4 regions of the Plantactinospora sp. BB1 genome follow, and region 4 is predicted to be linked to each of the others. Evidence: riboswitches for the same ligand, from Rfam matches in the RefSeq annotation. Region 4 holds a riboswitch; each other region holds the start of a gene.
The links. A riboswitch is a leader RNA that binds a small molecule or an ion and turns the genes downstream of it on or off. The one in region 4 is predicted to bind cyclic di-AMP.
Positions count from the first base shown of each region.

Region 1: another riboswitch for cyclic di-AMP. It lies ahead of C6W10_RS34260 (NlpC/P60 family protein); the one in region 4 lies ahead of C6W10_RS29385 (hypothetical protein).
Region 2: another riboswitch for cyclic di-AMP. It lies ahead of C6W10_RS06520 (C39 family peptidase); the one in region 4 lies ahead of C6W10_RS29385 (hypothetical protein).
Region 3: another riboswitch for cyclic di-AMP. It lies ahead of C6W10_RS27580 (coiled-coil domain-containing protein); the one in region 4 lies ahead of C6W10_RS29385 (hypothetical protein).

Region 1 is NZ_CP028159.1:7,799,106-7,801,298, reverse strand. It holds gene C6W10_RS34265 (N-acetylmuramoyl-L-alanine amidase) at 1-747, opposite strand, end outside; cyclic di-AMP (ydaO/yuaA leader) riboswitch at 1,034-1,174, shown strand; gene C6W10_RS34260 (NlpC/P60 family protein) at 1,313-2,193, shown strand, end outside.
Region 2 is NZ_CP028159.1:1,549,790-1,551,982, forward strand. It holds gene C6W10_RS06520 (C39 family peptidase) at 70-933, opposite strand; cyclic di-AMP (ydaO/yuaA leader) riboswitch at 1,371-1,514, opposite strand; gene mdlC (benzoylformate decarboxylase) at 1,770-2,193, shown strand, end outside.
Region 3 is NZ_CP028159.1:6,313,593-6,315,785, reverse strand. It holds gene C6W10_RS27580 (coiled-coil domain-containing protein) at 1-958, opposite strand, end outside; cyclic di-AMP (ydaO/yuaA leader) riboswitch at 965-1,092, opposite strand; gene C6W10_RS27575 (cation diffusion facilitator family transporter) at 1,340-2,193, opposite strand, start outside.
Region 4 is NZ_CP028159.1:6,735,386-6,737,578, forward strand. It holds gene C6W10_RS29380 (glycoside hydrolase family 65 protein) at 1-286, shown strand, start outside; gene C6W10_RS29385 (hypothetical protein) at 335-1,363, opposite strand; cyclic di-AMP (ydaO/yuaA leader) riboswitch at 1,367-1,497, opposite strand; gene C6W10_RS29390 (DUF5708 family protein) at 1,770-1,964, shown strand; gene C6W10_RS29395 (cupin domain-containing protein) at 2,038-2,193, opposite strand, start outside.

The sequences.
Region 1 (2,193 bases), 1.1 Mb from region 4:
GCCGGGCAGGCCGAGCCGGTCCAGCCAGGAGCGCTGCGGGGCGAGCCCCGGTCGGCCGGGCAGGGTGATCCGGTGGCCGTCGTCGGTGGTCCGGCTGGCGCCTTCGGCGATGGTCCGGTACACCTCGTCGGCGAAGGCCGCCGCGGCGTCGGCGCGGTCGCTGCCGGCGTACCGGGCCACCGCGCCGTACCAGGCCGCCGGGTCGCTGGCCGGGCCCGTCGGCGCGGCCAGCGATTTCTGGTACGACGCCAGCAGCGCCGCCCCGCCCCGGATGTTCGCCGCCGGTTGCGAGCGGAGCAGGTGCTCGTCGACTCCGGTCAGCGCGACGGCGGCGTCCAGGGTCTGTCCGCCGGGCGGCGCGTCGGCGCTCCGGTCGAGGTGTGGGCCGGCGGGTCCGGGTGCCGGGCGGGCGGGTCGGGCCTGGTCGCCGCGTCGGTCCTCACCGTGCTCGGGGTGCTCCGGCCCGGTGGCCAGCCCGGCGACGTCGGTGAGGTGCATCGGGCCGTACCCGCCGCTGGTGCTCGGCGTGCCGGCGTTCGTGTCCCAGCGGGATTCCAGATAGGAGACGCCGAGCAGCACACTTTCGGGTACGCCGAACTCGGCCGCGGCGGCGGCGTACTCCTGTTGCCGGCTGTCGGCGGACGCGGCGGTGGCGGGCGCGGGGCTGGCCGGCAGCAGCGCGGCGGCGCCGACGACTGCGGCCCCGATCGCGATTCTCCTGCTCAGCGGCTGTTTCGTGGGAAGCATCGAACCTCCATGAGCCGGGGGTGGGCCTGCTGATCACCCTCCACCCGGGACCGGTGCTGGTCAATACCTGCCGGCCAAGGTCGTCACTATGTAGGAATCTTTCACATATACCGAGTGTGATCGGCGGGTTCGATCCTTCGGTTCGGGGGTTCGAATGCTCCCACCGTCAGCGACCGATCCGATACATAACGAATCGACTCAGATCACGGGGTTGCGTTTGGATAACACCCTTCTCTAAGGTTGGGGACCGTCGAGCCGACGGCAGGCCGCCTAGCCGGGCGGCGACGTCTCGACACCGCCGAATCGTCACACTCAGCGAACCGGGGACCCGAGCTTCATGGGGTGAATCCGCGTCTCACGCGGTAGGGCGACAATCTTCCCGCCCGAACCCGTCAGCTAACCCGGTAGGCGGGCTACGGAAGAAGGAGTACGGACCCCGGTGGCTCCCCCTGCCCCGCCGCGGTCGCCATCCCTCCGATCGGCCTCCGCCGACGCCGGGAACGCGAAACCGCGCCCTCGAAGGTCCATTCTCGCCATCGCCCTCACGGCCCTGGCCAGCGCCGCCGTGCTGTTCACCGGCACGACGCCGGCACTCGCCGAACCGTCGGTGGCCGAGATCGAGCAGCAGATCGACACCGCCTGGCGCAAACTGGAGCCGGTCGTCGAGAGGCACAACGCCACCCGGCAGGACCTGACCGCGAAGAAGAAGCAGGCCGCCGCCCTGCAGAAGAAGATCGCCCCGCTCCAGTCGCAGATCGACGCCGCGATGAACCGGGTGAGCGACTTCGCCGTGGAGGCGTACAAGGGCGACAAGGCGTCCGCGGTCAACGCCCTGCTCACCACGAAGTCGCCGACCGCGCTGGTCGGCCAGCTCTCGGTGCTCGACCAGTTCGCGCGGCAGCAGCAGCGCGAGGTGCAGGCGGTCGTCGACCTCAAGAACAAGTACGCCGCCCAGAAGGCCCCGCTGGACCGGTTGGTCAGCCAGCTGACCAAGACCGAGGCGGAGCTGGCGGCGAAGAAGAAGGAGATCGACGCCGAGGTCGAGCGGTTGCAGAAGCTGCGGATCCAGGCGTACGGGAACGGCTCCGCCGGCCCGCTGCGGCCCGCGCCCTGCCCGGCGACCTACCCCGGCGGCCCGGCCGGCCAGGCGGTCAAGTTCGCCTGCGCCCAGATCGGCAAGCCGTACAAGTGGGGTGCCGAAGGCCCCAGCTCGTACGACTGCTCCGGCCTGACCCTGGCCGCCTGGGCGAAGGGCGGCGTCGGGCTGCCGCACAACGCCCGGGCGCAGCGCGGGCAGGTGAAGTCGGTCAGCCGCTCCCAGCTCCGCCCCGGTGACCTCGTCTTCTACTACGCCGACCTCAGCCACGTCGGCATGTACGTCGGCGGCGGATGGATCGTGCACGCCTCCCGGGCCGGTGAACCGGTGAAGATGAAGCGGATGGACGA
Region 2 (2,193 bases), 3.2 Mb from region 4:
GGGTCGGGCCGGCGTCGTCGGTGCTGCTACCGGCGGGTCGTCGGTGCTGCTACCGGCGGACGGGGCGGATCAGGACGAGTAGCCCCGGGTGGCCGCCCAGTTCGCCAGGTCGATGGTGGTCATCCAGTAGTTGCTGTCCTCGCCCGGGATGGCCGGGTCGGCGATCTTCACCGTGCGGCCGTCGTCGCGGTAGCCGACGACGGTCAGGTAGTGCCCGCCGGGGTAGCTGTGCCAGCCGCCCGCGAGGTCGGTGGCCGAGCCGGCGATGTTGACGACCACGGCGTACCCGCTGGTGACGGCGTGCACGACGTCCGCCTGGAGCCGGTCCATCTGCGCCGGGGTGGCCGCGCCGCCGGGGATGGCGGTGGTGCGGTAGAAGTCGGTACCGATGATCTTGTTGAGTACCCGGGTGGTGTCCTGGGCCGAGTTCGTGCCGCTCATCGTGGTGCCGAGGTCGGCGGCGACGGCGTCCTGGCTGGGCTTCTTGTCCCGGACGGTCAGCGCGATCCGGGTGGCGGCCGGGCCGCAGTACCAGCCGTTGATCTGGGCCTGGAACTGGTAGTCCAGCAGCTTCGACTCCGGGGGTGCCGGGCGCTTGCTCGGGGTGCTGGCCGCAGCCGCCTTCGCCGCAGCGCTGGGCGTGGAGGTGCCCGGCGCGCTGGTGGCCGGCTGTGACGGGGTGGCCGGTGCGGTCGTCGCGGGTGCGGTCGTCTCCGGTGCGGTGGTGACCGCCGCTCCGGCCTGACCCGCCGCCGGGGCGCCGAGGTCGGCGACGGCGACGGTCGAGGGCTGCGGTGCCTCGGCCGAGCCGTCCGAGGTCAGCACGACCCCGGTGGACGCGGCGGCGGCGAGCACCGCTGCCGAGGCGAGCGCGAGCCGGTTACGCCGGCCCGACATGACGGTCCGGAACCGCCCGTTAATTGCGTGCTTCAACGTTGTCCTCCAGAGGAAATGCGCGCCACTATCACCGGGGGGCGAGAAATGACGCGACGTTTCTTTCGCTGCTGCGGGGAAACGTGACGCGAAATCGCACGGAATCGCACGGGAAAAGGTCCGCCGATACGCATTCGGCGGGACGGACCGAGGGTGTGCCGACCGGGTTGGCGCCGCTATCGGCGTACCGGTGGAATCAGCGCCACCACGATCCGTCGCGGCCGACCGGCGGCCTCCACCGGAAACTGCCGGCCAGCGGGCCGGCGGGGTGCCCGCGCGTCGACGACTTCGGCGTCACGGACCGCTATCGGGCCAGGTTGGGGTGGCCGCCGGGGACCGGGTGGTCCGGGACGGTCGCGACGGCCGGGGGCGGGGGCGCGACGCAGCGAGGGAACTGGGGGGATGGGCCGGGGCCCGGGTGGTGCCGCACGAACAGCTACTCCTTCCGACACCGCCTACCGGGTTAGCTGACGGATTCGGGCAGGAAGGCCGCCCTACCGCGGGCCACAGCGGCTCGCGGATTCACCCCAGATAACTGTGGGTCCCCGGCTCGTTACGTAACGACTCGGCGGGTCTGCTCCGGTGTCACCCGTACGGCGACCAAGGGGCCGGACCAGACTCGCCGAGATTACTGGTCGACTTCTGTCGTTGCCAACCCCACTGAACAGCGAAAACAGTGACTCGGAGCGCGATTGGGACAGCGCCGGCCGGGCAGCCGGGCCGGGAGGCGACCGGCGGATAAACCGGCATGATCATGTACGCGTACGGTATGACGGAAATGCCGGCTTGGTCCGGTGGCTCGAACATGGGACGAAGACCGCAGGAGGCTCCTTCCGATGACGACGGTGCACGAAGCTACCTACGACCTGCTCCGTTCCCTCGGCCTGACCACCCTGTTCGGCAACCCCGGCTCCACCGAGGAGCCATTCCTGAAGAACTTTCCGGCCGACTTCAGCTACGTTCTGGCTCTCCAGGAGGCCTCCGCGGTCGCGATGGCGGACGGCTACGCCCAGGCCAGCGGCCGGCCGGTGCACGTCAACCTGCACACCGCGCCCGGCACCGGAAACGGAATGGGCAGCCTCGTCACCGCCTGGCACAACAAGACACCCATGATCGTGACCGCCGGCCAGCAGACCCGGACGATGAATCTGTCCGAGCCGATGCTGACCAACGTGCGCCCCACCCAACTGCCCGAGCCGTACGTCAAATGGAGTCACGAGCCGCTGCGCGCGCAGGACATTCCCGAGGCGTTCATGCGGG
Region 3 (2,193 bases), 420 kb from region 4:
CGAAGTATGCCGCCAGGTTGTTGCCGTACGTCCGGTCGCCGCCGGTCGCCACTCCGCCGAACCCGTTCTTCTGGGCGGCGAAGTCGCAGGCCTGACCCTTCGGGTGCTCGCCACTGCCTCCGCTGCGGAAGCAGGAGACGAACCGGGTGAAGCCGGCCGCCTGGGCCTGCTTCAACGCGTGCAGGGTGCGCGCGGTGATGCAGCCGTCGGTGGTCGGGTCGTCGAGACTGCACGACTCGTCGGGGAAGGAGCCGTCGGCGTTGCGGGGTGCCGGTCGGGCCGACCCGCCCCCGCTGCCGCTGACTCCCGAGCCGGCGCCGCCGCTGTTGTTCGCCGCCGCCAGCGCCCGTTCGGCCTGCTTCTTGCGGGTCTCCATCACCTCGAGCTGCTTGCGCTGCTCGCCGATCTCCTTGTCGAGCGCCGCCTTGGCCTGGGTCTCCTTGTCCAGGCTCTCCCGCAGCCCGCGCAGTTCCCGGCTCTCGTTCGCCGAGATCGTGTCGAGTGCGGCGGCCCGGTCCACCAGGCTGGTCGGAGATCCGCTGTTGAGCAGCGCGGAGACCTGTCCGAGCCGACCGGTCCGGTACGCCATGCCGGCCATCTCGGCGACCCGTTCGCTCCGGGTCGTCACCTCGGTACGCAGCGTGGCGAGCTGCTGGTTCAGTTCCTTCTGCCGCTTGACGGAGTTGTCCAACTTGGTCTTGGCGGTCAGATAGCCCTTGCTGGCGGCCTGGAGCTGCTCGCGCAGGCTGTCCGTGCCTCCGTCGATGTCGTCGCCGCCGGGTGCCGCGGCCAGCGCCCCGGGGGTCGCGTACTCCGGTGCCGCGTGCGCGGGTGCGCCGCCGAGTGCCGCGAGGACCATGCCCAGGGCGAGGGCCGCGGTGGTCGCGGCCTTCCGGTACGGTCTCGTGGCGCTCCGCGCGGACGCCGGAGCGTGTCGGGTGGGTGCCAGGAACGGCATATGACAATGTCCTTCCGTCAGCCGCCGACCGGGTTAGCTGACGGGTTCGGGACGGAAGATCCCTACCGCTGGCGCGGATACACCCCTGGTACGTGGTTCCCCGGCTCGCGCGTGCGATTAGGCGACGGTCCCCGCAGGCGCCGGAGGGCGCCGCCCGGCGGAGACCGGAGCCGAGCTTACCGGCAGTCGCCGTCCGGGGATACGTGGCGTTGCCGGAGCTAGATTCGCGATTTTCCCAGTTGGGCGGATGTATCCGGACAAAGATGTCCAGCGCCCGCCGGAAACTTAAGATGCCGCTAACTATCGGTGAGTCTTGACGGCCGACGGACCCGGGAGAGCGGCGTCTCGGGCTGACCATGCGTGACGCGACGTGGCTGCCGGTCACCAGTCGGTGGGACCGCAGCCCCCGGGCGCGGTGTTCGGCTCGACCTGGAGCGTGGCGTGCGAAATGTGGAAGTCCTCGCGCAGTGCCGACCGGGCCGCGGCGAGTACGGTACCGACCTCCGCGTCGCGGTCCAGCCTCAGGTGCGCCGAGGCCACCTCCATCCCGGAGGTGAGGGTCCAGACGTGCAGGTCGTGTACGTCGCAGACGCCGGGCACCCCGGCCAGCCGGGTCCGTACGGCCGCCACGTCGAGGTGCTCGGGCGCGGCCTGCACCAGGATCCGTACGGCGCTGCGGCCGAGCCGCCAGGTGCGGGGCAGGATGAAGAGCCCGACCGCCAGCGCCACGATCGGATCCGCCCAGCGCCAGCCGGTCAGGATGATCACCACGGCGGCGACGATCACCCCCACCGAGTTGAGCAGGTCCCCGAGCACCTCCAGATAGGCGCCGCGCAGGTTGATGCTCTCCCGCGCACCGGCCCGGAGCAGGCCGAAGGCGGCGACGTTGGCCAGCAGGCCGAGCGTGGCCACCACCAGCATCGGGCCGGCCGCCACCCGGGGCGGGTCGTCGAACCGGCGTACCGCCTCGACCAGCACGTAGAGCGCCACCCCGAACAGCAGTACCGCGTTGGCCAGCGCGGCCAGCACCTCCAGGCGGTAGAGGCCGAAGGTACGCTGCGGGTCACCGACCGCCCGCCGGGCCGCCGTGATCGCGGCCAGCGCCATCCCGATCCCGAGCACGTCGGTGAACATGTGCCCGGCGTCGGAGAGCAGCGCCAGCGAGCCGGTGACCAGCGCGGCGACCGTCTCGACCACCATCAGGACGGCGAGCAGCCCGAAGGCGGCCCAGAGCC
Region 4 (2,193 bases):
CTTCGCACCCCGGCTGCCGAGCCGGATCGACCGGCTGGAGTTCTCGCTCCGCTACCGGGGCGTGCACCTGCGGGTGGACGTCCGGCCGCGCGAGGCGACGTACGAGCTGCGCGACGGCGAGCCGGACGACGCCCTCGAACTGCTGCACCACGGGGAGAAGGTCCGGATCACCTGCCTGGAGCCGGTGACCCGGCCGATCCCGCCGGCCCGCCCGACGGGTCCGCAGCCCGCCCAACCGGCCGGCCGCGCCCCGGTCCGACGTACCCCGGAGAGCGAACCGACTTGACCCTCCCGTCCCGGCGGTCCGCTCGGCCGGGGGTGTTCCCCCCGGCCGTCAGACCAGCGACAGGTGTACGTGGTTGGTGTGGTCGCTGGACGGGTCGCCGTGTGCGCCGCCGTACGACTTCCAGCCGATCGTCGGCAACCAGATCTGCCGATACCAGATCACGTACAACACCCCGATCCGGTCGGCGTTGCGGACGAAGAACGCGGCGAGGTTGTTGCCGTACGTCCGGTCGGCGCCGGTGGCGGCACCTCGGAAGCCACCCGCCTCGGCGGAGAAGTCGCAGGCCCGCCCCTTCGGATGCTCGTACGGGCCGCCGGAGCGGTAGCAGCCGGTGAAGCGGCCGAAGCCGGCCCGGCGTGCCTCGGTGTAGGCGTGCAGGGTGCGTGGTGTGACGCAGCCCGTGGTGGTCGGGTCGGGCTGGCTGCACGACTGTGGTGGCCAGGAGCCGTCGGCGGCGCGTGGCGCGGGTCGGGCCACCGGCGAACTCGCGTTGACGAAGCCCCCGGTGGAGGCGCCGCCGACCTGGGCCAGCGCCCGCTCGGCGGCCTGCTTCTGCCGCAGCATGATGGCGAGTTGGCGGCGCTCCTCGACCACCTCGGCGTCGAGCGCCTGCTTCGCCCGCGCGGCCCGCTCCCGGGCCTGGCCGAGTGCGCGCAGTACGTCGTTGTCCCGCAGCGCCACCGCCTCCAGGCCACGGGCGCGCTCCAGGAGTTCGTCGGCCGAGCCGCTGTGCAGCAGTACCAACACCGGGCCGATCCGGCCGGTCTGGTACGCCGTCCGGGCCACCTGCTCCACCCGGGGCCGCAACTGCGCGATGCGTTCCTCGACCCGGCGTAGCTCGGCGACGATCTTCGCCTGTCGAGCTTTCGCGTTGGCCAGCGCGTTTCTGGCCTGTAGGTAACCTCGGCCGGTCGATTCGAGCACGTCCCGTAGGAGCGGGGTGTCGCCTTCGTCGCCGAGGACGGCGGGGCTGTTCGCCTCCGCCACGCCGGGCCGGAGTGCTGCCCCGGCGAGCGCGCCGAACGTGGCGAGCAGGGCCAGGGCCAGCGGAAGCCGCCGACGTGTGGATCCCGTCATGCATGTCCCTCCGTCGCCCGCCTACCGAGTTAGCTGACGGGTTCGGGACGGAACAAGTCCCTACCGCGGTTGCGGACTCACCCCACCTACCTGGGTCCCCGGCTCACCCGAAAGTGATTCGGCGGCGGTCACGCCGGCGCGGAGGGGTGCGCCACCGGGCGAAACCGGGGTCAGCCTACCTGATCAACTGGGTCGAACAGGTGGATTTCGGAGTGATCCGCCGTGGAAATTGCTTCATGGGCGACGTGCCGGTCGAGGCGCCGGGCAGCTCTCGGAGGCGGGGGCCGGTGTGGTGTCGGTCGAAGGATGTAGTCCGGTTTCCTCAACCGGCAGGAGGCTGGGGATAGCGGGCCTGACTAGGCTTTTCGAAGATCCTCCCGCCCCTCTTCTCCAGCAGGGATCCTCGATGTCCTCAGCCCGTAAGACGCTGCTCACCGGCCTGGCCACCTTTGTGGTGGGACTGGCGCTCCGGCTGTTCGGACCGGACGAGCATGTCGTCATCTTCACGCCCACCAAGCTCGGCGTGGTGCTGATGGTCGTTGGAGGCTTGGAGAGCCTGTACGGGGTCTACAAGATCAGGCGGGACCGCCTGGTCGAGTAGCCACCCGACACCGGGCCGGGTGGCCATCCTCGGCCGCCCGACCCGATTCCACCGCTGTCACCTCAGGTCGTGGTCAGCCGCGTGCCGTCCACACCGGGCTCTCCACGTAGTGGTTGTCGTAGCGGTCCTGGGTCTGGCCGACCTCCTGCCAGGTGGCCTCGCCCTGGTGCACCCGGTCGAGGAGCCGGTAGTAGTCGAACCGGGGCTTGCCGGGGGTGAGCACGACGAG